Regions from separate parts of the Pannonibacter anstelovis genome, predicted to be linked through region 3. Evidence: predicted binding sites of a transcription regulator. Region 3 holds the regulator's gene; each other region holds the start of a gene.

Region 1 (9,770 bases), on a different contig from region 3:
AAGCTCTTCCGCCAGCGCCAGAACCTTTGCGTCATGGGGCATCTGCACGGCGAGAGACCTCAGCAGGTCCGCCGCTGCCTCCTGTCTTCCAAGATCCGCCATCCAGCGGATGCGGGCGAGCGTCAGGTCCTTGCGCCAGCGCTTGGGCAGAGCGGCAAGGCCGGGATGGCCGGCAATCTGCGCCTCGGCCTGTGTGATCAGGGCAAGGGCGGATTCCAGATCTGCGCGCGCGGCAGCTGCATCCGCCCTGAGGCGCAGGAGGCCAATGTGGTCCGGGGCGAGGCCTGCCAGATGCAGAAGATCTGCTTCCTCGGGCACGGCGCCTTGCGCGAAGAGTTCGGCGGCCTGCGAGAAGCCGGCATGAAACGCGGGCGGCAGCGGCTGCAGCAGATCACGGGCGGCCAGTTCCGCCGCCGGATCGCGCTCAAAGGTGCGGATGATCTTGCGGATGACGTTCAGCGCATAGAGGTGGTCATGGCTGGCATGGCAGGATGCCAGTTCATACACGTGGACACCAGCCATCGCCGGGACCTCTGCCTTGCGGCTCAGCACCCGCGCCGCACCTGCCGCATCTGCGGCATCGAAATGGCCGAAGTAGAGATGCAGCGGATGGGCGGGCGGGGTTTCCAGCCGCGCGAACTCCGGTGCAAGCGCCAGTGCCTCTGCCGGTGTGCCGGGTGAGGCAAGGCCATAATCCGCGCTCTGGGTGCCGGGCCGTCCGGGCTCCAGCTCCGGACCGAAGCTGTGCACCTCACCATCTCCCCGGCGCAAGCCCGCCGCCAGCGCCGCATGGCCGCCCATGGACGAGCCATAGTGGATGATCCGCGAAGGCTTTGCCTGTGCAATGGCAGCATCAATCGCCGCATCGACTGCCTCCGTCTGCCCTTCATACCAGCGCCAGCGCAGGTCGTTGAGGAAGAGGCAGGCGTGGCGCGTGTCCATGAACAGCCGTTCCAGCCCGAACCGGCCTTCGGGCACGCGCACCTGCGAGTAGACGACGGCCAGAATGCCGCTCCCGCCGTTCTGCGGGCCAGATACAAACCGCTGCCGCAGACTCGTCTCGGGCGGTTCTTGGGAGCGTATGGGCTGGGGCATCTGTTCCATGGCCGCGACCCTTGCCCGGGCGATGTGCGGAAGGCAAGCGAAAGGTGGACTGGGACAGACAAGGCGCCATGGCAGCTTGCCGGCGAATCCGCAGCCCCTCCATCGTCATCCCGGCCCCCGAGCCGGGACCGGTGAGCCGGGGTACAAGTTGCTTGCCCCAAAAGGCATAACCGGGAAACCGTGGTTCACCGGCCCCGGATCTCCGCTGCGCTTCGTCCGGGGTGACGATGGAAAAGCTGAGGATTGAGCTCCCCCCCCCTTCAAATCTCCGGCCCGTCCCACAGCGTGCTCATGGCGCGGCGTTTGGGGTGGCGGGATTCGGAGAGGTGGGCGGTTTCGGGGTCAAGGCTGCACAGAGCGTCATACTGGGTCAGGAACACCTGGCCCGTAAGGTGCTGGGCGAAATCGGTGCGGTTCAGCCGGTCCATCACCGGGCCCTTCACCTCTGACAGGTGGAAGGTCACACCGGAATCCTTCAGCCGCCGGTTCAGCTCCTCAAGACTTTCGAAGGCGCTGGCGTCGATCACGTTGACGGCGGTGCACATCAGCACCACGTGGCGGATCGCCGGGCGCTCGGCCACCAGTTCCAGAATGCGGTCTTCCAGATAGCGGCTGTTGGCAAAATAAAGGCTCTCATCAACGCGGACGGTCAGCACCGTGCTGCCGGTCACCACCTTGTGGCGGCGCACATTGCGGAAGTGCTCCGTGCCCGGAACAATGCCGACGACAGCCATGTGCGGGCGGCTGGTGCGGAACAGATAAAGCAGCACCGACAGCACAACACCGGTAGTAACGCCTGTTTCCACCCCCACCAGCAAGGTGACGAGGATGGTGGCAGCCATGGCGGCAAAATCGCTGCGCGAATAGATGAAGGTTCGGCGGAGGGCCGGAAAATCCACCAGCGACAGAACCGCAACGATGATGGTGGCGGCAAGCGTGGCCTGGGGCAAATGGGCGAGCAGCGGCGTCAGGAACAGGGTGGCCAGTGCTATGCCCGCGGCGGTATAGGCGCCTGCCGCGGGGGTTTCGGCGCCTGCATCGAAATTGACGACCGAGCGGGCGAAGCCGCCAGTTACCGGATAGCCCCCAGAGATGGCCGAGGCCACATTGGACGCGCCAAGTCCGATCAGCTCCTGATCCGGCAGGATGCGCTGGCGCTTCTTGGCGGCGAGGGTCTGCGCCACGGAAACCGATTCCACGAAACCGATGACGGAGATGAGCAGGGCTGGGCCCAGAAGGTCCAGCCAGAGCTGCGCCTCGAAGGGTGGCAGCACGGGCTTGGGCAACCCGCCCGGAATATGGCCGACAAGCTTCACCCCCGCATCACCGAGATTGAAGGCGGCTGCGAGCGTGGTCGTCACGGCGACCGCTGCAACGGGACCCGCCTTGGCAATGCTGTCCGCGAGCCTTGGCTTCAATCCGGCACGGATCAGAAGCGGCTTCAGCCCCTTGCGCACCCAGAACAGGAAACCGATGGCCGGAATGCCGATGGCAAGCGTGATGAGATTGATCTGGCCCAGATTGGCGGCAAGCGATGAACCAATTTCCACCAGCGTGGTGCCGCCGCCCGGCACGCCGAGAATGTGTTTCAGCTGGCTGGCGGCAATCAGCAGGCCCGAGGCGGTGATGAAACCGGAGATCACCGGATGCGACAGGAGATTGGCGAGAAAACCGAGGCGGAACAGGCCCATAACGATGAGAATGAGCCCGGACAGGAAGGCAAGCGCAATGGCCGCGCCCAGATATTCCGCCGTGCCCTGCGCCGTCAGCTCACCCACGGCAGAGGCAGTCATCAGCGACACCACCGCCACCGGTCCGACCGCCAGCGCCCGGCTGGTGCCGAAGATGGCATAGGCCACCAGCGGCAGGATGGAGGCATAGAGCCCCACCTCTGCCGGCAACCCCGCCAGCAGCGCATAGGCCAGCGACTGCGGGATCAGCATGATCGTCACGATCAACGCAGCGATGAGATCATTCGTAGCCGCCGCCCGGTCATAGGTGCGGCCCCAATCAAGGATCGGAAGATAGCGCTGAAGCCGGTTCATTCAGGGTCTTTCTGGAGGAGGAGACGGAAGCGGAGAACAGGTCTTTGGCTGGCGCGGCGCCAAGATTGCTCCGGGCCGCGGTCAAGACGCTCGTTACCCCCTGAGGTTGGAACCGGGGCTCCCCCTCAAAGCCCGTTGACCGGAACCTTGAGGAAGGTCTTGCCGCTTTCGTCTGCGGGAGGGAGCTGGCCGGCGCGCATGTTGACCTGCAGCGAGGGGATGATCAGCTTCGGCATGTCAAGCTCGGCATCCCTGGCCGTGCGGAAGGCGATGAATTCCTCGCGCGTCTTGCCGCCGCCCACATGGATGTTATGCGCCTTTTCCTCACCGACGGTGGTCTCCCACTGGATGTCGCGGCCATTGGGGCCGTAGTCGTGGCACATGAACAGGCGCATTTCATCCGGCAGGGCAAGCACCTTCTGGATGGAATCATAGAGCGTGCCCGCATCCCCGCCGGGAAAATCGGCACGGGCCGAGCCGCCGTCGGGCATGAACAGGGTGTCCCCCACAAAGGCGGCATTGCCCATCACATGTGTCATGCAGGCCGGCGTGTGGCCGGGGGTGTAGATGGCAAAGCAGGTCATGCTGCCGACCTGATAGGCATCCCCGTCCTCGAACAGCCGGTCAAACTGGCTGCCGTCGCGCTGGAACTCGGTGCCTTCGTTGAAGATCTTGCCGAAGGTTTCCTGCACCACGGTGATCTGGCTGCCGATACCCAGATTTCCGCCCAGCTTGCCCTGGATGTAAGGCGCGGCGGACAGGTGGTCGGCGTGGACATGGGTCTCGATCAGCCATTCTACCCTGAGGCCGTTCTCCTCGACGAAGCGGATGATCTGGTCAGCCGAAACATAGCTGATCCGTCCGGCGGCATAGTCGATGTCCATGACGCTGTCGATGATGGCGCAGGCCTCGGAAGCCGGGTCCTTCACCACATAGCTGATGGTGTTGGTCAGCGGATCAAAGAAGGCGGTGACCTCAGGGCTCACCGTCATGTCAACCGGATAGGACTGCGTGCTCATGGTGTTCTCCTGAGGTCTCAGGTCATTTGCCGGATGCCAGCTTCGAATGCATCAGCTTTGGCTGCCTCTGCAGCGTGCCAATGGCACGGGCAGCCAGCATGCCCGCAACAATGGCAGCAAAGGCGATCCACGGCTCACTCTGGCCAAGCCCGAGCGCGGGCACAAGGCCGCCAGGGCAAAAACCGGACAGGCCCCAGCCGATGCCAAAGACGGCCGCGCCGCCGGTGAGCTTCAAATCGATATCCTTGCGGGTTGGCACCAGATAGCGCGGGGCCAGCAGCGGTGCGCCGCCCTTGCGGAAGAGGATCTGATAGCCGATGGCGGTGACGGTCAGGGCGCCGCCCATGACAAAGGCAAGGCTGGGGTCCCAGGTTCCGGCAATGTCAAAGAAGTTCAGGACCTTGGCCGGGTTGGCCATGCCTGACAGAAGGATGCCGAGGCCAAAGACGAGGCCGATCACAAAGGCAGAAACAATAAGCATGAGCCTCAGCCTCCGAGGACATGGCGGACAAGGAAGACGGTGACTGCACCGGTGGCCATGAAGGTCAGCGTGGCAGCGATGGAGCGGGCGGAGAGGCGCGACAGGCCGCAGACCCCGTGGCCGCTGGTGCAGCCGGAGCCGAAGGTGGCGCCGATGCCTACCAGAAATCCGCCGGCCACCAGTGCAAGTGTGGACACCGGTACGCTGATCTGCGGCATGCTGCCGGTCGCGGCCATGGCGGTGATGGGAGCGGCGATCATGCCGGCGATGAAGGCAATGCGCCAGCCCCGGTCACTTTCGCCCGAACCCGGCAGAAATCCGCCCAGAATGCCGGTGATTCCGGCAATGCGGCCATGTACGGCCATCAGGGCAACGGCGGCAAGACCGATGAGTGCGCCCCCTGCAAGAGACAGGAGCGGCGTGAATTCGGTTGGCATTCTGACCCTCTCTTCATATGCCTGAAGGCGGCCGAAAACAGCCGCTTGTTTCATACATAAGAAACTAGCCGGCCCATGCCAAGACGTATTTTCAATTAAATGAAACTACTGTGCCGTCAAAGGCAGAGAAGGGATCAGCGTTACCGCAGATCCATCCGGGCGCTGACGTTCAGCCGCCCCGGGCAACTGCAGGAAGGGATTGCGGTCCGCCGAAGGCGCGGCCTGTTCCGTCTTGGGGGCGGAAAACTCTCCCAGAGGATGCAGGATCTCTTCAGAAATGATGCCGCCAGCATAAAGAGGGGTGACGCCATTCCCGCTCCCGACAACAAAGCTTGTCGGCCACAGGCGCAGTACCTGACGGATATCGTCCTTCTTGTCAGGCGCATTGCTGTTGCGGATCATCACCAGGGCGGCATAGCGTCCATAATGGGTCCGCGGCAGGGCTGGCAGAACTTCTGCGCTCGTCTGGCCTTCGATGAAACCGGCTGCAGACCTTACGGTCCAGGCCGGAGCCTTTTGCCAGCCCTCCTGTTCCAGCCGGCCCGCAAGGGCGCCAAGGTCTCCGGCATATTGAACAATCAACGGCTCTTCATCATCACCGCTGAGTCCGATGCGGCGCGGTGCCACGCGCGTCCAGCCGCTGTCCAGCCATTCCGCTTCGCCCAGCACCTGCTCGCTCGCCACAGGGCTGTAGGTTGCTAGGGCTGCAGGCAGGTTGCGGGTGATGTGCCAGCCGCCGAAGACCACGAAGGCGCTTGCCACGATGGCCGCCAGCACGCCACGGCCCACCTTTTCGTTGTGGACATGGCCGAAGACGAAGGCAAAGGCGGCGACCATGGCGGTGCCGAACAGCAGGCCTGCCAGCACATCGCTGGTCCAGTGCACCCCGAGATAGACCCGGGAGAAGGCCATGGTCAGCACATAGATGGCGGTGATGGTGAAGATGCCGGCCTTGGACCAGGCCGAGCGCTCATGAGCAATCAGCACGGCAATGATGCCGAAGATGACGGTGGTGACCGTCGTGTGGCCGGACGGGAAGCTGAAACCGTGCACACCATCGCCAAAGGCATTGGGCCGGTCACGCACGACGAGAGCCTTCATCAGCGGCACGAACAGGGCCGTGGTGCTGACGGCGATGAGGAAGCCGGTGCCCCGGCGCCAGGCCTTGCGGCCAAACAGATAGGCCGCAACCAGAAGCGCAAAGATTGTCAGCAGAAAACCATCGCCGAGCATGGTGATGGGCACGAGGATGCGGTCACCCAGCGGCGAGCGCAGGCTCTCGAAAAGATTGCGGATCGCCAGATCCGCCTGGGTCAGGCTGTCGCCCGGCGTCAGCTGCGTCACCAGCCAGAAAAAGGCGGGCATGGTGATGATCAGCAGGAGCGCCGATGCCAGCATACCGGTGGAGCGGGGATGCTGCGGATCGAAGGAGCGGGCCACCCACTGCGAGACGGCGCCAGGACGGCGGGCAAACCAGCCGATGATTGCGCCGTGAGTGCCTGCAAACAGGGGCATGATGATCTGGATGAGCCAGCGGCCCAGCATGATCACGACGAAAAGAATGACGCAGAGCACGCCCAGCATCACCGCCAGGCGGCCGCTGACCTCACCGATGGCACTCAGCGCCGTGCCGGCAATGAAGCCGGGTCCGAGGTGCGAGACAGCCCAGGCGATGGCAGAGGTGACATTGACGAAGGTGAAGTACCAGGCGTCCATGCCCACCATGCCGGCAATGCCCGGCACGACGGATTTCACCCCCGGCACGAACCGGCCGATGAAGACGCTCTTGCCGCCATGCAGGCGGAAGAAGGCCTCGCCGCGCTCCATGATGCTCTTGTAGCGGGACAGCGGCCAGACATTGCGCAGCCGGTCCTTGTAGAAATAGCCGACCCAATAGGAAATCGCATCGCCTGCAATGGCGCCGAGGGTGGTCCAGATGAAGATCGACACCGGATCGAGCTTGCCAAGCCCGGCGAGCGCGCCCGCACCGACCAGAACCACGGTGCTGGGCACGAAGAGGCCGACAATGAAAAGGGCCTCGCCCATGGCGATGAGGAAGCAGATGAGCCCGGCCAGCTCGGGGTTATCCCCCAGGAACGTGACGATCTGATTGAGATACTCGGTCAAGAACGGCTTCCACCTGATCGCAACACTTTAAGGCTGGCGCGAAAGGTCTTGGGTTTCGCGTACCGGAGCCGCCTGCATATAAGTATCGGCCTATGTGCTCAACAGGTATCTAGCACCAGAAAGTTTCGGCAAGGTGCATGCGGTTTCAGCAAGATGCAAGAAGCAGCTCCTGCGCCTGCCGGTGCACGGGCGGTGTCTGCTGCGCAAGCGTCTGGTCGATGCAGCGGCGGATACGGCGGAAATACTCGCTGCAGGCGGCAAGGCTTTCGGGACGGCTGTCAGCCTCGCAGGCCGCCACCTGCCAGAGGGTACGGCGCGGGTTACCCGGCCAATCCGGCTGATGCCCGCCAGCCACACTGTCCGTCAGCGCCACCACCCGGTCGGGCTGCGGCGCATGGGGCAGCATGAAGATGTCCCAGCTCTTGGGCTCAAGGCCCTGCGCGTCCAGCCCATGATCCTGCAGCAGGCGTCGCACCAGCGGATGCAGCGCCCCGCGCGGATTGGGCCCGGCGGAAAAGGCACGGATCCCCTGCGGCGCAAGGCTGTTCAGATAAGCTTCGGCCAGCGGCCCGAGAAGGGCGTTGTCCGGACAAACGAAAAGCACAGTCGACGGGGTCATTCCAGGCCTCTTCGAATCATCGCCCCTTGGGCGCCTGTTTAGTCAGATGACACTACGGACGTGTGACAGCGGCAGTCCGTGCAAACCCGGACAGGGTGCGGCAGAGCAGGATGAGTTCAGCACCATCCCGCCGGCTGATAGCCAGACGATGTCCGGGCTCTGAACAGTGCCCAAAAGAAAAATGCCCCGGAAGCGGTCTTCCGGGGCAGGTGGCGTCTGACCTCAGGGGGTCTGAGGCGGGGAGGAGAGGGTGGCAGCGCCGATGGCCTGCTTGATGCGGGGGATGGAGGCTGGAGCCATGCTGAGCTCGCGCACGCCGGCATCGAGGAAAATCTGAAGCAGGCTTGCATCGGAGGCTGCCTCGCCGCAGATGCCGCACCAGATGCCATGCGCCTGTGCCGCTTGCGCCACCATGCGGATGGCGCGCAGAACAGCCGGATGGTTCGTCCGGCAGAGGCTGGCGACGGACGGGTTCATCCGGTCGGCAGCCATGACATACTGTGTGAGATCATTGGTGCCGATGGAGAAGAAGGCTGTCACTGCCGCGAGGTCATGAGCGATGAGCGCGGCGGCCGGCGTTTCCACCATGGTGCCGAGATCAAAGCTGCCGAAAGCCTTGTCCTCTGCTGTCAGTTCGGCTTCACAGACTGCGATGAGCTGGCGGGTTCCTTCGATTTCTGCCGGATCGCTGACCATGGGCAGCATCACCTTGAGATCACCATAAGGGGCCGCGCGCAGCAGCGCCCGCAGCTGCACCTTGAACAGGGCCGGATTGGCAAGACAGAGCCGGATGCCGCGCAGGCCAAGGAAGGGGTTTTCCTCCTGCGGCACCGAAATGCCGCGCACCGGCTTGTCGCCGCCAATGTCGAGGGTGCGGATCACCACCGGATGGCCGGGGAACGCCTCCAGCACCGTGCGGTAAGTGGAAAACTGTTCTTCCTCATCCGGCAGGGCGGTGCGCCCGAGGAACAGGAATTCGGTGCGCATCAGGCCGACGCCCATGGCGCCATATTCTTTTGCCAGCTCAATGTCCTTCACCGAGCCGATGTTCGCGGCCACGATGACCGGTGTGCCATCGCGCGTGACCGGCGCAACATCCCGGAGCGCGGAGAGCCGCTCTGCCTCGGCTCGGGCCTGCGCGCAGCGTGCCTTGAAGGTCTCCGCGACATCCGATGACGGGTCCGGGTAGACCAGCCCCGATGTGCCATCGAGCGCTACCGTCCGTGCTGCGGCGAGCTTGTTCTCCGGATCAGCAACACCGAAGACGGCGGGAATGCCGAAAGCCTTGGCAAGGATGGCCGCATGGCTGGTGGCCGAGCCATTGCGGCAGATGAGGCCACCGGTGCGGCGCAGGTCTGCAGAGCCAATTTCCAGCGCCGTCAGATCTTCCGCCACGACGATTGCCCCTTCCGGACAATCGGCAAGAGACACAGGTTTCAAGCCGTTGACGGCAAGTGCCAGCAGCCGGGCCACCGCATCCATGTCTTCGGCGCGGGCGCGGGCGTAAGGATCGGAAAGGGCGGCGAGCGCTTGCGCTGTCTCGCGGCCGGCGGCCAGAATGGCGGTGATGGCCGGTTGACCGTCAGCCACATGGGCGGCAATGGCTGCCGCCCAGTCTGCGTCTTCTGCAAGGCTGGCGATGGCGGTCAGAATGTCGCGGGCCTGCGGGGAAGCGGCCTGGGCGGCGTCCTCATGGATCTGCCGAAGCAGCCGGACGCGGGCACCCTCAACTTTCTCCAGCTCTGCGCTGCGGGCTTCCGGCGGGGTGGGGCCTGCAGGAGCCTCCAGCGCGGGCTGGATGAAATGGAACACCGGACCGATGGCAGGTCCGCCACCCGTGCCGATGCCCTTGAGGGCGCCCGCGGGCCTTTCACCAGCGGCAAGTGCGAATTCCCCGGCTGGTGCCTGGGAGGCGCCGCTGGCTATAGAAGCAGACGG
Region 2 (9,770 bases), on a different contig from region 3:
GCGATGATGCCGTCATGCTTGCGGTCTTCCGGGCAGAAGGCAAAGCCTTCGGCAATCGCCTGACGCGGCGAGCCGAGTTTCAGCACCCGCCCGTCCATCCGTGCTTCGCCCGTATCGGCGGGGGCGGCGCCGAACAGAACTTCAGCGGTTTCCGTGCGGCCGGAGCCGAGCAGGCCGGCCATGCCCACCACCTCACCGGGATGGACAGAGAGGTCGAAGGGGGCAACATGACCCTTGCGGCCGAACTGGCGGAACTGCAGCGCAGCTTCGCCTTCCGGTGCCGTGTGAACGGCCCGCTCCCGCGTTTCGGCCTCCAGATCTCGCCCCAGCATCAGCGCCACCAGATCAAGGCGGGGCAGCTCAATGGCGGAGCGCGTGGCAACCTTGCGGCCATTGCGCAGGATCGTCACCGTGTCGCAGATCTCATAGACCTGATCCAGGAAGTGCGAAATGAAGACGATGCCGAGGCCGCGCGCTTTCAGCCCGCGCACCGCGTCGAACAGCATCTTCACTTCCTGGGTATCGAGGCTGGCGGTAGGCTCGTCCAGAATCAGCACCTTGCCGGAAAGATCTGCCGCACGGGCGATGGCGATGATCTGCTGCACGGCGACCGGATAGGCCGACAGGCTGCGCCGCACGTCGATATCAAGCCCGTAACCGGCGAGCAGCACCTTGGCGCGTGCTTCCATCTCGCGGGTGTGGACCATGCCGAAGCGCATGGGCTGGCGGCCGAGAAAGAGGTTCTCGGCCACCGTCAGGTTACCGAGCAGATTGACCTCCTGATAGACGGTGCCAATGCCCATGGTCTGGGCATCCAGCGTGTCGCGCGGGTCGATCCTGCGGCCTTCCAGCAGGATGTCGCCCCGGTCGCGCCGGTAGGCGCCGGTCAGGCATTTCACCAGCGTGGACTTGCCTGCGCCATTTTCGCCGAGCAGGGCATGCACCTCGCCCGCTTGAAGGGTAAAGTCCACGTTGTCGAGGGCGAGTGCGCCGGGAAAGGATTTGGTGATGCCGGCAGCCTGCAGCAGATGCGGCTGCCCGGTCTGGAAATGTCTGTCTGTCACGGCGCAGCTCCGCAGGCATTGGCCGCCGAAAGGGCGGTCAGAAGCTTGGGACCGGCAGGAGGGTTTCTGCCGGTCCCCTGATCAGGACCGGCTCAGTAGCCGAGGTCCTTCTTTTCTTCGTAGACCTTCTGCGGGTCGTCAGCCTTGGTGTAGAGCTTCGATTCCGTCTGGATGAACTTCGGCGGCATGGTGCCGTCCTTGCGGAAGGCTTCCAGCGCATCGAAGGCTGGCCCTGCCATGTTCGGTGTCAGCTCCACGGTGGCATTGGCTTCACCGGCTGCCATGGCCAGGAAGATATCCGGCACGGCGTCGATGGAGACGACGAGAATGTCTGTGCCCGGCTTAAGGCCCGCTTCCTTGATGGCCTGGATGGCACCAACGGCCATGTCGTCATTGTGAGCATAAAGCGCACAGATGTTCTTGCCGCCATCTTCCGCCTTGAGGAAGCTTTCCATCACTTCCTTGCCCTTGGTGCGGGTGAAGTCGCCGGTCTGGCTGCGGATGATCTTCAGGTTGTCATGCCCGGCGAGTGCCTGCTCGAAGCCCTTCTTGCGGTCAATGGCAGGCGAAGAGCCGGTCGTGCCCTGCAATTCCACCACATTGCACGGCTTGCCGTTCACTTCCTTCACCAGCCAATCGCCAGCGACAGATCCTTCATGCACCAGATCGGACCCGACAGCCGTCAGGTACAGGTCCTTGTCGCTGTCGACCATGCGGTCGAGCAGGATGACCGGGATTTCCGCTTCCTTGGCTTCCTTCAGCACAGCGTCCCAGCCGGTGGCGACGACAGGTGCGAGCAGGATGGCATCAACGCCCTGTGCGATGAAGGAGCGCAGCGCCTTGATCTGGTTTTCCTGCTTCTGCTGGGCATCGGCAAACTTCAGGTCGATGCCGCGCTGTTCCGCCTGCTGGCGGGTCAGGGTCGTTTCGGCAGCGCGCCAGCCGGATTCAGATCCGATCTGCGAAAAGCCGACTGTCAGCGCCATCGCTGAGGTTGAGGCAAGCGCGACCGTTGCGAGCATCGTCATGCCCGCCAGAGCTGTCTTCAATTTCATTGGTTCCTCCCAGAACACGAATGGCCGTGGCCGGAAGTCAAAAAATCATACTATATTATTATTGTAAAGATGGTGTTTGAGGCACAATGCAACATTGCATTGTGCATGTGCGAAAACACGCAGCGCCAGCTGTCTGTGCGATGCGGACAATTCTTTGAAATGTATGAGGATTCTGAGGGGTAGAGGCGCCGGCTCTCCTCAGGCCGGCTGCTCCTGCATCTGGCTGTTGCGCCCCGCCAGGCGGCTTTCGAGGATCAGCCCCTGTTCGGCGAGGATAGGATGGGCGACGGTGACCAGCAGGGAATTGATCTCCTTGAAGGCCCGCACCAGTTCCAGATGCATGTTGGAGGTGGCCATGCTTGCCGGGTTGCCCGTCTGCAGCCGCTTGAGGTGGCGGTTCTGGCTGTCACGCTCCAGCTTGCGCAGGACTTCCTTTTCACGCATCAGCTGCTCGGCTGAATCGATGTCGGCGGAGATCAGCACGTTCATCGCCATCTGCATGTTGGCCAGAACCCGCTCGTGCAGGCGGGTGATCTCGGCCCAGCCTTCGTCGGAAAAGCGCAGGCCGAGCCGGTTGCGTTCTTCGGCCAGCGGCAGCAGCATCTTGGCGATGATGTCGCCGATATGCTCCAGGTTGATGGCAAAGTTTGTCAGCTCAATGCTGCGCCGGGCATCTTCCCGCTTCAGCTCGCCCCGGTTCACCTCGGCAATGAAAAGCTTGATCTCGGTGTGCCGCCGGTTGACCTCTTCATCAAGGGCACGCAGCGCAGCAATCTGGCCGTCCTGCGCTCCGGCGAGAAGGTCGATGACCGGCCGGTACATCTGTTCCACGGTTTCGCCCATCAGCAGAAGCTCGCGCTTGGCCGAAGCCAGGGCGAGGCTGGGGATCCTGACGGTAGAGCGGTCGAGCGCGGAACGCGGGCGCGTCTGCACCGGATCTGCCACCACCGGCGGGCGGGGCAGAAGCAGCGCCGTCAGAGCCTGCATCGGCCCGGTAAACGGCAGTGCCAGCGCCAGCAGCGCGGCGTTGAACAGAACATGGGCGTTGACGATGCGGCTTTCCGGAGCCGCGCCGAGCCAGTCCAGCGGAGGTCTGGCAGCCCACAGCGCCAGCAGTGCGGCACCGGCGCCAATCGCCCTGAAGACAAGATTGCCCATGGGGATGCGGCGCGCCTCGATGCTGAGCCCGCGCGTCAGCCACACGGCGATAAGCCCTGCGCCCAGATTGGCACCCAGAACCATCGGCAGGGCCGCATTGAACGGCAGCAGGCCCGCGCCGGCAAGGCTGGCGAGCAGCAGCACCATGGCAACGGAGGAATGCATGGCCCAGGTCAGCAATGCGGCAAGGGCGAAGGCGGTGAGCGGGTCGCCCTGCAGATAGGTGATCACCGCCGGCAATGCCTCGCTGTGGCGCAAGGGTGCGGTCGCCTCACCGATCATCTTCAGGGAAAGCAGCACGAAACCGATGCCCAGAATGATGCGGCCCAGCTGCCGCACCTGTCGGGCCTCGAACTTCAGGAACAGCACACAGCCGGTCAGCAGCAGCAGCGGAATGAGTTCGGACAGATCGAAGGCTAGAATGCGCACCACCAGTGCAGAACCAAGGTCCGCCCCCAGAAGCGCAGCAAGACCCATGGAGGCACCCAGCAACCCGCTGGCGGCAAAACCTGCGGCCAGCACGGCCACGGCGGTAGAGCTTTGCAGCAGGACGGCCAGGAACATGCCGGCAAGCGCCATACCGAAGCGTCCACCCTTTGCCTGCCTCAACGCATCGCGCAGGGCAGGACCATGCGCCCGCTCCATACCGGTGCGCACCATCCGCACCGCCCAGAGCAGAAGCATGACGGCAGCCGCCAGATGCAGAATGACAAGAAAGGGATGCATGACGTCTCCAGGATTACCTGCCGGGAGGAAGGACTGGCTGCATATCTGCGGCTGCCGATCATCCCCGCCAGCCTGCGTTGATAAGCCAGAATGACGGAATTGATAAGGCACGCGTGAAGAAATGTCGCGGAATTGTGCGAATCTGACAGGTGGAATTAGATAAGCTGGCAAAACAGTTGATGGCGTTGGGCTGATGGATGGGGACTCTGGGGTCGAGTTCAGCGGCCGCTGCCCGCCTTTGTTGCCCGTGTGACAGAAGCATTGCACAGGGGGCGTTGTCCTGCTCATTGAACTGTCGTACAACGTTCATATGAGCGACATATGCCGTTCATATGAACATAATAAGAAGCGCGGGGACAAACACAGACTGCAGCCGGAAAGTCCGTCTTTCAGGCCCGGTTCGAGTGTTCCAAGCGCTATGCGGAGCCGGACTCGTGGAGCGGGGGCGGTTCCTTGTTAGGGAGCAGAAAACCAATGGCTAAGCGTCATATCGCAGCCGGCCTCTTTGCCGCTGCCGCCCTCATGGGCACCTCCGCCGCCTCTTTCGCGGCCACGGAAATCACCTGGTGGCATGCCATGGGCGGTGAACTGGGCCAGAAGCTCGAGGAAATCGCCACCAAGTACAACGCCACGCAGAGCGAGTACAAGGTTGTCCCGACCTACAAGGGCAGCTACGCCGAGACGATGACGGCCGCAATTGCCGCCTTCCGCGCTGGCCAGCAGCCGCACATCGTTCAGGTGTTCGAAGTCGGCACCGGCACCATGATGGCTGCCAAGGGCGCCGTCTATCCGGTCTACCAGCTGATGGCTGACGCTGGCGAACCCTTCGACCCGAAGGCCTTCCTCCCGGCAGTTGTCGGCTACTACACCGACACGGACGGCAACATGCTGTCCATGCCGTTCAACTCCTCGACCCCGGTGCTCTATTACAACAAGGACGTCTTTGCGAAGGCCGGCCTTGATCCGGAAACCCCGCCGAAGACCTGGGAAGAGCTCGAAAGTTTCTCCAAGAAGATCATGGAATCCGGCGCTGCCAAGTGCGGCTTCACCACAGCCTGGGTTTCCTGGGCACAGACCGAAAACTTCTCCGCCTGGCACAACCTGCCGATTGGCACCCTGGAGAACGGTTTCGGCGGTCTTGGCACCGAGCTGACGCTGAACGGCGAGACCCAGGCCCGTCACTGGGGCAACCTGAAGAAGTGGCAGGACGAGGGCATCTTCCAGTACGGCGGCCCGGCCGGCGGCAATGACGCTCCCCCGAAGTTCTACTCGCAGGAATGCGCCATCTACATGAACTCCTCGGCTGCCCGCGCTGCCGTGAATGCAAACGCCAAGGACTTCAAGGTCGGCGTCGGCATGCTGCCTTACTACAGCGATGTTCAGGGCGCTCCGCAGAACTCGATCATCGGTGGCGCCACCCTGTGGGTGCTGCAGGGCAAGCAGGCGGAAGAGTACAAGGGCGTTGCCAACTTCTTCAGCTACCTCGCCTCGCCGGAAGTGCAGGCCGAGTGGCACCAGTTCACTGGCTACCTGCCGATCACGCAGGCTGCCTATGACCTGTCGAAGGAGCAGGGCTACTACGAGAAGAACCCGGGCGCCGACGTCTCCATCAAGCAGATGACGCTGAACGCCCCGACGGTCAACTCCAAGGGTCTGCGCTTCGGTAACTACGTCCAGATCCGCGCGATCATCGACGAAGAATTCGAGCAGATGCTCAGCGGTTCCAAGACCTCGCAGCAGGCTCTCGATGACCTCGTCAAGCGCGGCAACGAACTCCTCCGCGAGTTCGAGGCAGCCAACAAGTAAGCCGGAAACGGCAGGCAAGCCCGCGCTTCCCGCGCGGGCTTGCTTCTTTTTGCGTTCAGGGTGGGACCCATGCAGACAAAACGCGCCATCTTCCCCAACAGGCTGCTGCCCTATCTTCTTGTGGCACCGCAGCTTGCCATCACCGGCGTCTTCTTCCTCTGGCCGGCAAGCCAGGCGATCTGGCAGTCGTTTCTCAGGGAGGACGCCTTCGGCTTCAAGACCACGTTCGTCGGGGTGGATAACTACATCCGGCTGCTGGCAGATCCCACCTATCTGAATTCGCTCTATGTCTCGGCGATTTTCGCCGTTTCGACGGCGCTGCTGTCGCTCGGTCTGGCTCTCGTGCTGGCCGTGGCCTGCAACAGTCTGATCCGCTCGCGCAATGTCTATTCCACCCTGCTGGTCTGGCCCTATGCGGTGGCTCCTGCGGTGGCGGGCATCCTGTGGTGGTTCATGTTCAACCCGTCGATCGGCATCTTCCCCTATCTGCTGCATGGGCTTGGTTACAGCTGGAACCACAGCACCAGCAAGGTGGACGGGATGATCCTTGTCATCCTTGCCGCGAGCTGGAAGCAGATTTCCTACAATTTCATCTTCTTCCTGGCGGGGCTTCAGTCCATTCCCCAGTCGCTGCTGGAAGCGGGGGCCATTGATGGCGCCCGCCCGGTGAAGCGCTTCTTCACCATCGTGCTGCCGCTGCTTTCGCCCACCACCTTCTTCCTGATGGTCGTCAATTTCGTCTATGCGATGTTCGACACCTTCCCGGTGATTGATGCGACGACCAAGGGCGGCCCGGCGCAGGCGACCAATATCCTTGTCTACAAGGTCTATTCCGATGGTTTCGTCGGCCTCAACCTTGGCTCCTCGGCGGCTCAGTCCGTCATCCTGATGGCGATCGTCATCGTGCTCACCATCATCCAGTTCCGCTTCATCGAGCGGCGCGTGGCTTACTGAGAGAGGCGCAAATGGTTGAGAACAAACCCTGGCTGACCGTCCTCACGCATCTTGTTCTGCTGACGGGCCTCTTCATCGTCGCCTTCCCGGTCTATGTGGCAGTGATCGCTTCCACCCATGGGCCCAGTGACTTCATGACCGGCGTCATCCCCATGCTGCCGGGCAATGAGGCGATTGCCAATTTCACTACCATGATGACAAGCGGAAACAGCTCGGCCGGTGCGCCGCCGCTGGGACCGATGATGTTCAACTCGCTGATCATGGCCCTGGCGATTGCCATCGGGAAGATCAGCATCTCGATCCTCTCGGCCTTCGCCATCGTCTATTTCCGCTTCCCCTTTCGCCAGCTGGCCTTCTGGCTGATCTTCATCACCCTGATGCTGCCAGTGGAGGTGCGCATTCTGCCCACCTACAAGGTGGTGGCCGATCTGGGCATGCTGAACAGCTACTCCGGCCTTGCGATACCGCTGATTGCCTCGGCAACGGCAACGTTCCTCTTCCGCCAGTTCTTCCTGACGGTGCCCGAGGAACTGATGGAAGCTGCGCGTGTGGATGGGGCTGGTCCGATGAAGTTCTTCCGCGACATCCTGCTGCCGCTCAGCCGGACCAATATCGCGGCGCTCTTCGTCATTCTCTTCATTTATGGCTGGAACCAGTATCTCTGGCCGCTGCTGGTGACCACCGACACGTCCTATTACACGATCGTCATGGGCATCAAGCGCATGGCCGACGTGGCCGATGCGCATCCGCAATGGCATCTGGTGATGACCACCGCCGTGCTGGCCATGCTGCCGCCGGTCATCGTCGTCATCGTCATGCAGAAACTCTTCGTCAAAGGTCTCGTGGAGACGGAAAAGTAATGGCTACCATCACTCTTGATAACGTCCGCAAGGTCTATGCCGGCGGCGTCGAAGCGGTCAAAGGCGTGTCCATGGACATTGCCGACGGCGAGTTCATCGTGCTGGTCGGCCCTTCCGGCTGCGGCAAGTCCACCCTGCTGCGCATGATCGCGGGGCTTGAGGAAATCTCCTCCGGCGATATCCGCATCGGCGACCGGGTGGTCAACCGGGTGGACCCGTCCGAGCGCGACATCGCCATGGTGTTCCAGAACTATGCGCTCTATCCGCATATGACGGTCTACAACAACCTCGCCTATGGGCTGCGCAACCGCGGGGTGCCGAAGGACGAGATCGACCGCCGCGTCAAGGAAGCTGCGCGCATCCTGGAAATCGGCGCCTATCTCGACCGCAAGCCCAAGGCGCTGTCCGGCGGCCAGCGCCAGCGCGTGGCCATGGGACGTGCCATCGTGCGCGAGCCGGCTGCCTTCCTCTTCGACGAGCCTCTGTCCAACCTCGACGCCAAGCTGCGCGTGCAGATGCGCGTGGAAATCAAGCGCCTGCAGAAGTCGCTGGCGACCACCTCCGTCTATGTGACGCATGACCAGCTGGAAGCCATGACACTGGCCGACCGGCTTGTGGTGCTGAACGGCGGCCAGATCGAGCAGATCGGTGATCCGATCTCGGTTTACGAGCGCCCGGCTTCCACTTTCGTGGCTTCCTTCATCGGCTCTCCGGCCATGAACCTCATCACGACGGCTTCTGCCAATGGCCGTCTGTCGCTGCCGGGCGGTGCCGGTCTTGATGCGCCGGACATGGGCAAAGGCGCAGAGGTCATCCTCGGCGTGCGTCCGGAGCATCTGGCACTCGCCAGCGAGCAGCCTGTGGAAGCGGGCGGCCTGACGCTGGACGTTGTGGCCGGTGTGCTGGAACCGGTAGGGGCGGAAAGCTTCCTTTATGGCTCCGTGGGCAGCGAAACCGGGCCGCAGGTGGTCATCCGCGTGCCCGCTCATGCCCGCTACGAGACCGGCCAGCGCGTCAGCTTCACCGCCCGCGCCGCCAATCTCCATGCCTTCGACAAGGCTACCGGCAAGCGCATCGAAGACTGATCGCGGCACTTGCACCGATCTGAAGGCCCGGCCATGCGCCGGGCCTTTGCGTGTCCGGGGTCAGAACCAGTCCGGCCTTGTCCTGGGAGTGATGGGAGCCGTGCCCATGACATCGAGATCGACTGCGCCGCTGATGCCAGGGACGGTGCCGCTCTGGCTGTACTGCCAGAAGGCGTAGCTGGTCCAGTCCGGCGGCAGGGTGGGCGCCGGGGCAGACGTGTATTCGGCGACCCAGAGCGGGTAATCCGAAAAGTCAGGATTGCCGGCACTGCTCCAGAAGCCGGGCGAGGCATAGATCAGCGGCTTCACGCGCAGATATATCTGCAGGACATGCAAGAGCTGCGACAGGGCATAGCTGAACTCGGTATTGGTAACCCCATTGGTCTCTTCGCAGTCAATGGCGGGCGGCAGGTCCGTCTTGCTGTCATAGCCTGCGATCTTGAGCTGCCGGATGAACAGATCCGCCTGATCGAGAAAGCTCTCATTGGGTTCAAAGAAGAGATAGGGCCCGCATTTCAGCCCGGCCGCCTTGGCGCCCTGCCAGTTGGTCTGAAACATGGGGTCGACATAGGTCGTCCCCTGCGTTGCCTTGATGAAGGTAAATCCGATCCCATCTGCCGCCACCTGTGCCCAGTTGATAGTGCCTTGATAGTGCGAAACGTCGATGCCATTGACCGTGCTGCTCATGCTTCATCTCCATTGCGAGGCGATAACCGGGCTGACGCGGCAGATGGCTTGCCGTGAGGCCGGTGCGTGGCGTGGCATGGCGTCACGGGTGCGCTGCAATCTGTCGCGCCATCCTGCATCACGTGGCAGATCAGCTATGAAGGGGTGAGGGGAAACTCGGGATGCCGGTACAATCAAAAGATGTATCTCTGCGCCTGCTGATCGTCGAGGATGATCCGAAGCTGGGTGCAACGCTTTCTGCGAGTTTTACGCAGCGTGGTTACCGGGTGCAGGTGGCCAGGTCGGTGGAGGATGCCTTGCTGCAGATGCGGCACCAGACACCGGACCGGGCGATCGTGGATCTGAAGCTTGCGGAAGGCAGCGGGCTGGATGTGA
Region 3 (9,770 bases):
TCTTGCCTATGGGTGTCAATGCAAATGGCGCATTTCCGCCATTACCGCAGATGGTAAAAGTCAACCCCGGTTATCTGGGGAAAAGTCGTTTCGTCCCCGGTTCATGTTTGCCCCCAACTTGCCTCGCCTTCGCCGCCCATTGTAGTGTCCAACCAGTCGGATACGACATGTCGTGCTGTAGTTCACCAAATCATACTGGATATGGCCACTAAGGCGCGGATCACGCGTGCCTTAATTCATGGTTAATGCGTAAAATTCTACAGCCGCAAACGTACGGGGTGCGACAGATGAGCTGGACTGACGAACGCGTAGATCTCTTGAAGAAGCTTTGGACGGACGGTCTGAGCGCGAGCCAGATTGCTGCCGAGCTTGGCGGTATCACGCGCAACGCTGTCATCGGCAAGGTGCACCGCCTGGGCCTGTCAGGCCGGGCGAAGACTACTGCACCAGTCGCCAAGCAGCGCCGCCCGCGCAGCGCAACCGCGCCGGTGACGGCCACTGCCGTGCCGCAGCAGACCACGGTGCAGGCAACTTCTACCATCCGCACGCCTTCGGCTGCCACGCCGCAGCTGCGCGGCGCCACTGCGCTGAAAATGGCCCCGCAGGAAGATGTGGCCATCGAAGTTGAAGCCGCACCGCTGGCCGAGCTGGTACCTTTCACGGAGCGCGCGACGATCCTCACCCTCACCGAGCGCACCTGCAAGTGGCCGATCGGTGATCCGTCCTCGCCGGACTTCTATTTCTGCGGACGCCATTCCGAGCCGGGCGTGCCCTACTGCACGCACCATTGCCGTGTTGCCTACCAGCCGGTCAACGACCGCCGCCGCGCCGCGCCGGACAAGAAGGCCCTTCGCGGCTGATTTTCGAGGGGGCCAACCAGCACCCCACCGGCTCCCTCACCCAATCAAGCCTGCCCGTTGCGGCAGGCTTTTTTGCTGCCTGGAAGTCCGGGGTATTTGTTGAGCGGCTTAGAACGCCGGCGCAAAAGTGGCGTGCTTTTCCAAAAGCCAAAAGGCCCGCATGGATGGCGGGCCTTTCCAGACTAATTGCAGCAGAGCGGATCAGCTCGCCACGGCGAACTGGTCGTTGAAGGCATAGCCGGCACCGCGAACGGTGCGGATCGGATCCTTCACCTTGCCCTTGTTGATGGCCTTGCGCAGGCGGCCGACATGAACGTCGACGGTGCGCTCATCCACATAGACATCATGCCCCCACACGCCATCCAGCAGCTGCTCGCGGGAGAAGACCCGGCCGGGAGAGGTCATGAGGAACTCCAGCAGGCGGAACTCGGTCGGCCCCAGGTGGATTTCCTTGCCATTGCGGCGGACGCGGTGGGTTTCCTTGTCGAGCTCCAGGTCACCGGACCTCAGCATGGTGGACACCACTTCCGGCCGGGCCCGGCGCAGGATGGCGCGCACGCGGGCCATCAGCTCAGGGATCGAGAAGGGTTTCACCACGTAGTCATCGGCGCCGGTGGCAAGGCCGCGGATACGCTCCGCCTCCTCACCGCGTGCCGTCAGCATGATGATCGGCAGGCGTTCGGTTTCTGACCGGGCGCGGACACGGCGGCACAGCTCGATGCCGGAAAGTCCCGGCAGCATCCAGTCCAGCAGCAGAAGGTCCGGCTGCGTTTCCCGCAGCCGGATCTCGGCGTCATCTCCCCGGTCACAGGAGTCCACGTCGTAGCCTTCCGCTTCCAGATTGTAGCGCAGCAGAAGGCTAAGTGGCTCTTCGTCTTCAACGATAAGAACCTTGGGCATGGCAATATGCTCCGGACGTCACTTGCAGGCAGGCAGATCAGGCGCCTTCGTTTTCGGCAATACCCATCTCGTCAATCTTCCGGCGGGCTTCCAGCAGCTGGTCCCCTGTCACCATGAAGTAGACATTTTCGGCGATGTTGGTGGCATGGTCACCAATGCGCTCGATGTTCTTGGCACAGAACAGCAGGTGCGCGCACTGGGTGATCTTGCGCGGATCTTCCATCATGTAGGTCAGCAGTTCGCGGAACAGCGAGGTGTAGATCGCATCCACTTCATCGTCGCGCTCGCGCACGGCTTTGGCAGCTTCTGCATCACGGCCCGTGTAGGCGTCCAGCACCGACTTCAGCTGGCCCAGCGCCAGTTCGGACATGTGTTCAACACCGAAGGCCGCCTTCTTGGAATTGAAGACACCGTCGATGGCAATGACACGCTTGGCGATGTTCTTGGCAAGGTCTCCAACGCGCTCCAGATCGTTGGCGATACGGCCAGCGGCCATGATCTCGCGCAGATCCTGCCCCATCGGCTGGCGCAGAGCGACGATGCGGATGAATTTCGCTTCGATCTCCTGCTGCATCTCGTCCAGCTTGGCATCGGCCTGAACCGTGGCCTGTGCCTTGGCCAGATCATGGGTGAGCAGCGCGGTGACTGCATCATTCACCAGCTTCTCCGCCAGACCGCCCATTTCGGCGACCCGGCCGGCCAGGGCGCGCAGTTCCTCGTCATACGAGCTAACGGTATGCTCGGACATGTCGTGTTCCTCTCAAATTCTCGAGCGCAAGATCCAGTATCAGCCAAAACGGCCGGTGATGTAATCCTGCGTGCGCTTGTCCTGCGGGTTGGTGAAGATGTCCTGCGTCGCGCCTTCCTCGACCAGATTGCCGAGATGGAAGAAAGCCGTGCGCTGGGATACACGGGCAGCCTGCTGCATGGAGTGCGTCACGATCACGATGGTGAAGTTGGCACGCAGCTCGTCGATCAGCTCTTCGACCTTGGCAGTTGCGATCGGATCAAGGGCCGAGCAGGGCTCGTCCATGAGGATCACTTCCGGGCTGACGGCGATGGCGCGGGCAATGCAGAGGCGCTGCTGCTGGCCACCGGAAAGACCCGTACCCGGACCATCAAGACGGTCCTTCACTTCGTTCCACAGACCTGCCTTCTGCAGCGAGGCAGAAACCACTTCATCGAGCTCCGCCTTGTTGCGCGTCAGCCCGTGAATGCGCGGGCCGTAGGCCACATTCTCGTAGATCGACTTGGGGAACGGGTTCGGCTTCTGGAACACCATGCCGACCTTGGCGCGCAGCTGCACCGGGTCGACCTTGGGGTCGTAGATGTTCTCACCGTCGATCAGAATGTCACCCTCGACGCGGCAGATGTCGATGGTGTCGTTCATGCGGTTAAGTGTGCGCAGGAAGGTGGACTTTCCGCAGCCCGACGGACCGATGAAGGCGGTCACGGAACGGGGCTGAATCTTGATGTCCACGTCTTTGATGGCGTGCTTGTCGCCATAATAGACCTGAACCTTCTGGGCGACGATCTTGGGTTCTGCGTGGGTCACGCCGTTCTCCACATTTGCGCTGACATTCATCGGTAATCCCTTTCTTACCAGCGGCGCTCGAAGCGGCGGCGCAGGACAATGGCAACCAGGTTCATTACGATCAGGAACACCAGCAGTACGATGATGGCTCCAGAGGCCCGCTCGACGAAAGCCGGATCACCGCGCTGGGTCCAGTTGTAAACCTGCACGGGCAGAGCGGCTGCCGGGTCGAAGAAACCTTCCGGCGGAGCTGCCGGGAAGCTCCGGACGAATGACACCATGCCGATCAGCAGCAGCGGCGCGGTTTCGCCAAGAGCCTGAGCCAGACCGATAATGGTGCCCGTGAGAATGCCCGGAGCTGCAAGAGGCAGGACGTGGTGGAAGATGGACTGCATCTTGGAGGCACCAACGCCCAGCGCGGCATCGCGAATGCTCGGAGGAACAGCACGCAGCGCCGCACGGGTAGCGATGATGATCGTGGGGATCGTCATCAGCGTCAGAACCAGACCGCCAACCAGTGAGGCAGACTGCGGCAACCCGACGAAATTGATGAACACAGCCAGGCCAAGGATACCAAACACGATGGACGGTACCGCAGCGAGGTTGGAGATGTTCACCTCGATCAGATCGGTAAACCAGTTTTTCGGTGCAAACTCCTCGAGATAGATCGAGGCGGCAACACCAATCGGCACGGCCAGCACGAGCACGATCAGCATCATGTAGGTTGAGCCGATGAGTGCAATTCCAAGGCCAGCGGCTTCCGGCCGCAGATCTGATGCATCGGGGCCAAAGAAGAAGTCCCAGTTAAATCCTACGCTCATCAAACCAGAAGCACGCATTTTGTCTGCAAGCTGCAACTGCTCAGGAGAAATGTTGCTGTCCAGCTTTGCGCTTTCCATCGTCACACGGCCCTTGAAATAGCCGTCGACGCGGCCATTGGCAAAAGCCTTGAACGAAATGGTCTGTCCGACGAGCTGCGGGTCTGCAAGCACCATGTTACGCAGCGTGGCGGGCGCCTCCTTCGAGACGAGGTCAAAGATGTCCTTGGCGGACATGCCACCCGTATCGATGCCATCACGCTTGAGTGTCTCCAGCAGAGACTTCTGGATCAGATTGCCGTAGCCAACCGTGCTGACCTTCTTCAGGTCTTCAAGATCCCTGTTGCCGGCCTTGTCGAGAACAGAAGCATCCAGCGTCACGTCAATCGTCACGAATGTCTGCCTGAACGCAGCAAGACCGCTGGCCAGAACTGAAGAAAGCAGGATGACGAGGGACAACAGGCCAATTATGACGGCCGCCATCCCATACATCCGGAACCGGCGCTCAGCGGCGTTTCTGCGTCTCGTTCGCGCGTCCGGATTGTAAATCGACTTGAATGAAGCAGTATCGACGCTGGTCATTCGTATTGCTCCCGGTATTTGCGCACGATGTAAAGAGCGACGACATTCAGTCCAAGTGTGAAAACAAAGAGTGTCATGCCCAGAGCAAAAGCGACAAGAGTTTCCGGTGACGCGAATTCTGTATCGCCAGTCAACTGGCTAACAATTTTCACTGTCACCGTTGTCATCGCTTCGAAGGGATTGAGGCCAAGTCTGGCAGCTGCGCCTGCTCCCATGACCACAATCATCGTCTCGCCAATTGCGCGGCTCGCGGCCAGCAGGATGGCGCCAACAATGCCGGGCAATGCCGCAGGCATCACAACCTGGCGGATCGTCTCGGATCTTGTAGCCCCGAGGCCATAAGCACCGTCACGCAGTGACTGCGGTACGGCATTGATGATGTCGTCTGACAAGGAAGACACGAACGGGATCAGCATGATGCCCATAACGAGACCGGCTGTCAGCACGGAGGAAGACGAATTGCCGAGGCCCATGGGCTGGGCGAAATAGTCACGCAGGAAAGGCCCGACAGTGATCAGGGCAAAGAGGCCGTAAACAATGGTCGGAATTCCCGCAAGCAATTCGAGCAGTGGCTTTGCAACACCGCGTACAGGCCTGGATGCATATTCCGACATGTAAATTGCAGCGTAAAGGCCAACTGGCACCGCGAAAAGAAGTGCTACCAACGAGACATAGAACGTACCCCAGAGCAGCGGAATAATGCCAAGCTCTGACCCGCCACGGAACTGCGGGTTCCAGACTGTACCGAAGAAGAAATCAAGCGCCGGGTACATCTGGAAGAAATTATAGGTCTCGAACACGAGAGAAGAAACAATACCGAAGGTCGTGAGAACAGCGACCAGAGATGCTGCAAGCAGCATGGAGCGAGTGAACTGTTCGGAGACGTTCCGGGCGCGGAACTCAGGCTTGATCCTGAGGACCGAGAAGACGAGCCCTGCGACAGCCATTGCGATCACTGCAATGGTCATCAACATGCGCGACGTGTTGGTCATGGACCGGTAGGTTTTGGCAATCTCGAAGACATCAGCGCGCACATCAGAGCCAAGAGCGACGCCAGCGTCGGCCATGCGGCTACGGATACTGCTGAGATCCCCGCGCATCTGGGCAATGTCTGCCTCTGAAAGCGTCCCGCGCTCGCTCAGAACCTGCAGGCCTCCGGCAATCTTGCGCACGTCAGTCATGACGAGGGTCAAGTCTGACGAGTTCTCAGAGGAAGCTTCCGGAAGGCTGCCTGATGCGGCGTTCTCGATCAATACGGGGGAGATGAACAGCCAGGCCGCCATCAGCACCAATGCGGGCACCGCCGTAAAGAGAAACACGACTGTACCATAATGGCCGGGCAGCGAATGCAGCTTCCGCTTGTCACCACCGGTAAGAGCAATCGCGCGGCTTCTGCCCGCGAATGCACCAGCGAGAGCAAGCGCGACGATTATGAGAAGGAGGACACCGAGGCTCATGAGCTATCCAATCCACAGAGCAAAGGGTGGCGCTGGTGCGCCACCCTGATCTTCCATCGGCTCGAAGCGCTTACTTGAGCGGACCCATCACGACTTCGTCAGCAACGGCCTTCTGAGTCGCAGCCAGTTCCGGGTCGGAAACGAGGCCGTACTGAGCGAGCGGGCCATTCGGGCCTGCGATATCGTCGGAGACGAAGAACTCAACGTACTCCTTGAGGCCCGGGATCACGCCGATGTGCGCCTTCTTGACGTAGAAGTACAGCGGACGGGAAACCGGGTACTCACCCTTGGCAATCGTCTCGACGGACGGCAGCACGCCACCCATGGTCGCAACCTGGAGCTTGTCGGTGTTGTTCTGGTAGAACGACAGGCCGAACACGCCAATGCCCTGCGGGTTTGCGGCAACGCGTGCGAGCGTCTCGGTGTAGTCACCATCGATATCGACGGAAACGCCATCAGTACGCAGAGCCATGCAAGACTTGGCAGCAGCCTTCTTGTCGCCGCCGTTGGCAGCAAGCAGGGCTTCCTCGATGCCGTTGGCCTTGCAGCCAGCATGCAGAACCTTTTCGTCGAACACTTCACGGGTGCCGTGCTTGGTGCCCGGAATGAAAGCGAGAATTTCCTGATCCGGCAGGTCGGCGCGGATATCGCTCCACTTCTTGTTCGTGTTGGCGACAAGCTTGCCGTCCTTCACGATTTCAGCAGCCAGAGCAGAATGCCAGTCAGCCGGGGTGAATTCGAACTTGTTGCCCTTGATGTCAGAGGCGAACACGATGCCATCATAGCCGATGCGGACTTCCATGATGTCCTTCACGCCGTTGGCGGCGCAGGTATCAATGTCAGACTGGCTGATGCGGCTGGAAGAGTTGGCGATGTCGATGGTGTTTTCACCAACGCCTTCGCAGAGCTTCTTACGGCCAGCGCCCGAACCACCGGACTCGACAACCGGGGTCGGGAAGTCGGTGTTTTCGCCGAAAGCTTCAGCAACGATGGAAGCATAGGGCAGAACCGTCGACGAACCGGCGATCTGGATCTGGTCACGAGCCTGAGCGGCGCCGGCGACGGTGGTGGCGGCAGCCGCGAGGGCAACCATGCTTACGAGGGTTTTGAACTTCACTTGACCACTCCCTTTGAATGTCAAGGTTTTTGGGCGCGCCACCCAGCCTCCCCTGAGGCCCTGGCGACGAGCGGAACCTAACGGCCCCAGATGAGACTTCTATGTCAGTTGGATATCACTTTTGTGACAATTTAAGATATTGGAAAATCTGAATAATTTACGTGCAATTGCCGGAAGAACGCGGTTTTGTGACATATCCGGGCACAATGACGCTCCCGGGCGGGAAGCGCCCGTCAGTTCAGGGGTATCTTATTAGCCGGCTGCGCCGCAGGAGAGCCGGTTGGGGCCGCACGCGGCGGCGGCATGCGGCATTACGCGCCGGAGCAATGCCGTAAAGGCAGCATCATTGAGCGGCCGCAAGTTCCCCGGCGAGCTTCTCGTTTTCAAGACGCTGGTGCTTCGGAAGCGGAATGAGACCTATCGCCGCCAGATATCCGTCGGGCCCCAGAGCTTTTTCAGATGCAAACTCAAGGAGATATTCCTCAAGCCCCGGAACCTTTCCCAGATGCTCCTTCTTGACGTAGAAATAGAGCGGCCGGGACAGAGGATAGGTTCCAGCCGCAATATTTCCTGCAGACGGCTCTACTCCTGAGATGCTGACAGGTTTCAGGTCGCCACGGTTCCGTTCGAGGAACGAGTAGCCGAAGATGCCGAGCGCCTTGGGGTTCTGCTCGAGCATTGTCACGACGAGGTCATCGTTCTCGCCCGTCTCCAGAAACGATCCGTCCTGCCGCAACTCATGACAGGCGGCCCCCTTCAGGCCAAGGCTGCCTGCGTCCGCAAGTGCGGCGCAGCCTTGCTCCATGGCGATTTCGACAAATGTATCACGGGTGCCGGAAGTCGGCGGCGGGCCGAGGATCTCAATACGCTTGTCCGGCAGCGTGCTGCCGATCTGACGCCAGGATTGAAAGGGGTTATCCTGCAGTTTGCCTTCAACCGGAACCTTGCGGGCCAGACCCAGAAAGACCTGATCCAGGGAAAGATTCATGTCAGCGCCGCTGGCTGCACCCGCTAGCACGATGCCATCGAAGCCGAAGCGGATTTCAACCGGTGTCACGCCATTTGCGCGGCATTCCTCCAGTTCGGCCGGCTTCATCGGTCTGGACGCATTTGTCACATCAGGTGTGGCATCCCCGGATCCGGCACAGAACAGCTTGATACCGCCTCCGGTGCCAGTGGACTCAATGACCGGGAACTTTCCGCCGTTTTTCAGGGAAACCTGTTCAGCAACCGCGGCAGCGAAGGGATAGACAGTAGAAGACCCGACAATCTGTACCTTGTCACGCGCCAAGGCCAGCTCGCCTGCGCCCAGGAAGACCGTCAGAAGCAGTGCAACTCCAAGACCAACTCTTGTCATGCTGAAGATCTCCGGCGTGCGGCTCTGTCTGGCGTGACCTTGTTCGTGTGATGGCCACTCGGCAGGACTGCCTATAGCACATGTCCTAATGAGACGATGTGAGAGTTATGTGACGTCCTGCAGATATAGAGGCGTCAACGTGCAGTTGCCACTCCCGTTTGCCCGTCAGCGGGGAAGGTGATCGAGAATGCGGCCCCCTGCCCCGGCTGGCTTTCGATATCCAGCCGGGCCCTGTGCCGGGTCAGGATGTGCTTGACAATGGCGAGCCCGAGCCCCGTGCCCTTCATGGCGCGGCTGGAGGCAACATCGACGCGGTAGAAGCGTTCCGTCAGCCGCGGCAGGTGTTCAGACGAAATGCCCTCGCCATAGTCCCGCACGGTCAGCACCCAGCCCTGCCCGCTTGCCTGCGGGCGGACCGAGACATCCACACGCTTGCCAGTGCTCCCGTATTTCAACGCATTTTCCACGAGGTTCTCGGTCACCTGGATCAGCTCATCGCGGTCACCGCGGACGACCGCCTCCTGCTCGGGCACTTCCACGTGCACTTCCATGCCAAGTTCACGGGCCAGCGGAGACAGGGCGTCATTCGTATGGCGCACAGCTTCGCGCAGATCCACCAGCTTGTCCGGCCTCACATGGGCCTTCAGCTCAATCCGGGACAGGGACAGGATGTCATCGATCAGGCGGCGCATCCGGTTCGCCTGTTCCAGCATGATGCCGAGGAACCGCTCCCGTGCCCGCGCATCGTCCTTGGCCGGCCCCTGCAGTGTTTCGATGAAGCCCGTGAGCGATGCCAGAGGCGTGCGCAGCTCATGGCTTGCGTTGGCGACGAAGTCGGTGCGCATGCGCTCCAGCCGGCGCTGCTCGGTCAGATCCCGCAGGGCCACCAGCAGAAAATCGGGCATGGCGGGCTCAGGCTGCCCCGGCTTCAGCGAGGGCAGGTAGATCGGCGCGATACTGGCTTCGAACCAGGATTCGGTCGGCACTTTTTCCGTCCATTCGATCCGCTCTACCGTGCCTTGCGAGCGGGCGCGGTCAAAGGCTTCCAGCAGGGATGGCGTGCGCAGGCCGAAGGAGATCGGGTCTCCCGGACGGACCGCCGGGTATTGGTCCCGTGCCAGGGTATTCACGTAGCGGGTGATGCC

Evidence for each region. Region 3 encodes PhoB, which activates phosphate uptake and scavenging genes when phosphate is short. Its sites were predicted from a motif close to TGTCATNNANCTGTCAT; they were not measured.
Region 1: the regulator PhoB is predicted to act here: its motif matches at 7,884-7,900, upstream of V6L75_RS06635 (arsenate-mycothiol transferase ArsC).
Region 2: the regulator PhoB is predicted to act here: its motif matches at 4,297-4,313, upstream of ugpB (sn-glycerol-3-phosphate ABC transporter substrate-binding protein UgpB).

The regions. Positions count from the first base shown of each region.
Region 1 is NZ_JBAKBF010000003.1:283,783-293,552, forward strand. Features, by position in the region: gene V6L75_RS06605 (hypothetical protein) at 1-1,104, opposite strand, end outside; gene V6L75_RS06610 (SulP family inorganic anion transporter) at 1,365-3,149, opposite strand; gene V6L75_RS06615 (MBL fold metallo-hydrolase) at 3,275-4,168, opposite strand; gene V6L75_RS06620 (YeeE/YedE family protein) at 4,191-4,649, opposite strand; gene V6L75_RS06625 (YeeE/YedE family protein) at 4,655-5,086, opposite strand; gene V6L75_RS06630 (bifunctional DedA family/phosphatase PAP2 family protein) at 5,192-7,213, opposite strand; gene V6L75_RS06635 (arsenate-mycothiol transferase ArsC) at 7,359-7,832, opposite strand; gene ptsP (phosphoenolpyruvate--protein phosphotransferase) at 8,055-9,770, opposite strand, start outside.
Region 2 is NZ_JBAKBF010000003.1:91,466-101,235, reverse strand. Features, by position in the region: gene ytfR (galactofuranose ABC transporter, ATP-binding protein YtfR) at 1-1,064, opposite strand, end outside; gene ytfQ (galactofuranose ABC transporter, galactofuranose-binding protein YtfQ) at 1,157-2,119, opposite strand; gene V6L75_RS05765 (Na/Pi cotransporter family protein) at 2,318-4,003, opposite strand; gene ugpB (sn-glycerol-3-phosphate ABC transporter substrate-binding protein UgpB) at 4,478-5,809, shown strand; gene ugpA (sn-glycerol-3-phosphate ABC transporter permease UgpA) at 5,879-6,763, shown strand; gene ugpE (sn-glycerol-3-phosphate ABC transporter permease UgpE) at 6,775-7,623, shown strand; gene V6L75_RS05745 (sn-glycerol-3-phosphate import ATP-binding protein UgpC) at 7,623-8,708, shown strand; gene V6L75_RS05740 (glycoside hydrolase family 25 protein) at 8,769-9,395, opposite strand; gene V6L75_RS05735 (response regulator transcription factor) at 9,557-9,770, shown strand, end outside.
Region 3 is NZ_JBAKBF010000002.1:287,247-297,016, reverse strand. Features, by position in the region: gene V6L75_RS04190 (GcrA family cell cycle regulator) at 288-860, shown strand; gene phoB (phosphate regulon transcriptional regulator PhoB) at 1,062-1,760, opposite strand; gene phoU (phosphate signaling complex protein PhoU) at 1,798-2,508, opposite strand; gene pstB (phosphate ABC transporter ATP-binding protein PstB) at 2,548-3,345, opposite strand; gene pstA (phosphate ABC transporter permease PstA) at 3,360-4,694, opposite strand; gene pstC (phosphate ABC transporter permease subunit PstC) at 4,691-6,151, opposite strand; gene V6L75_RS04160 (substrate-binding domain-containing protein) at 6,222-7,244, opposite strand; gene V6L75_RS04155 (substrate-binding domain-containing protein) at 7,612-8,625, opposite strand; gene V6L75_RS04150 (ATP-binding protein) at 8,760-9,770, opposite strand, start outside.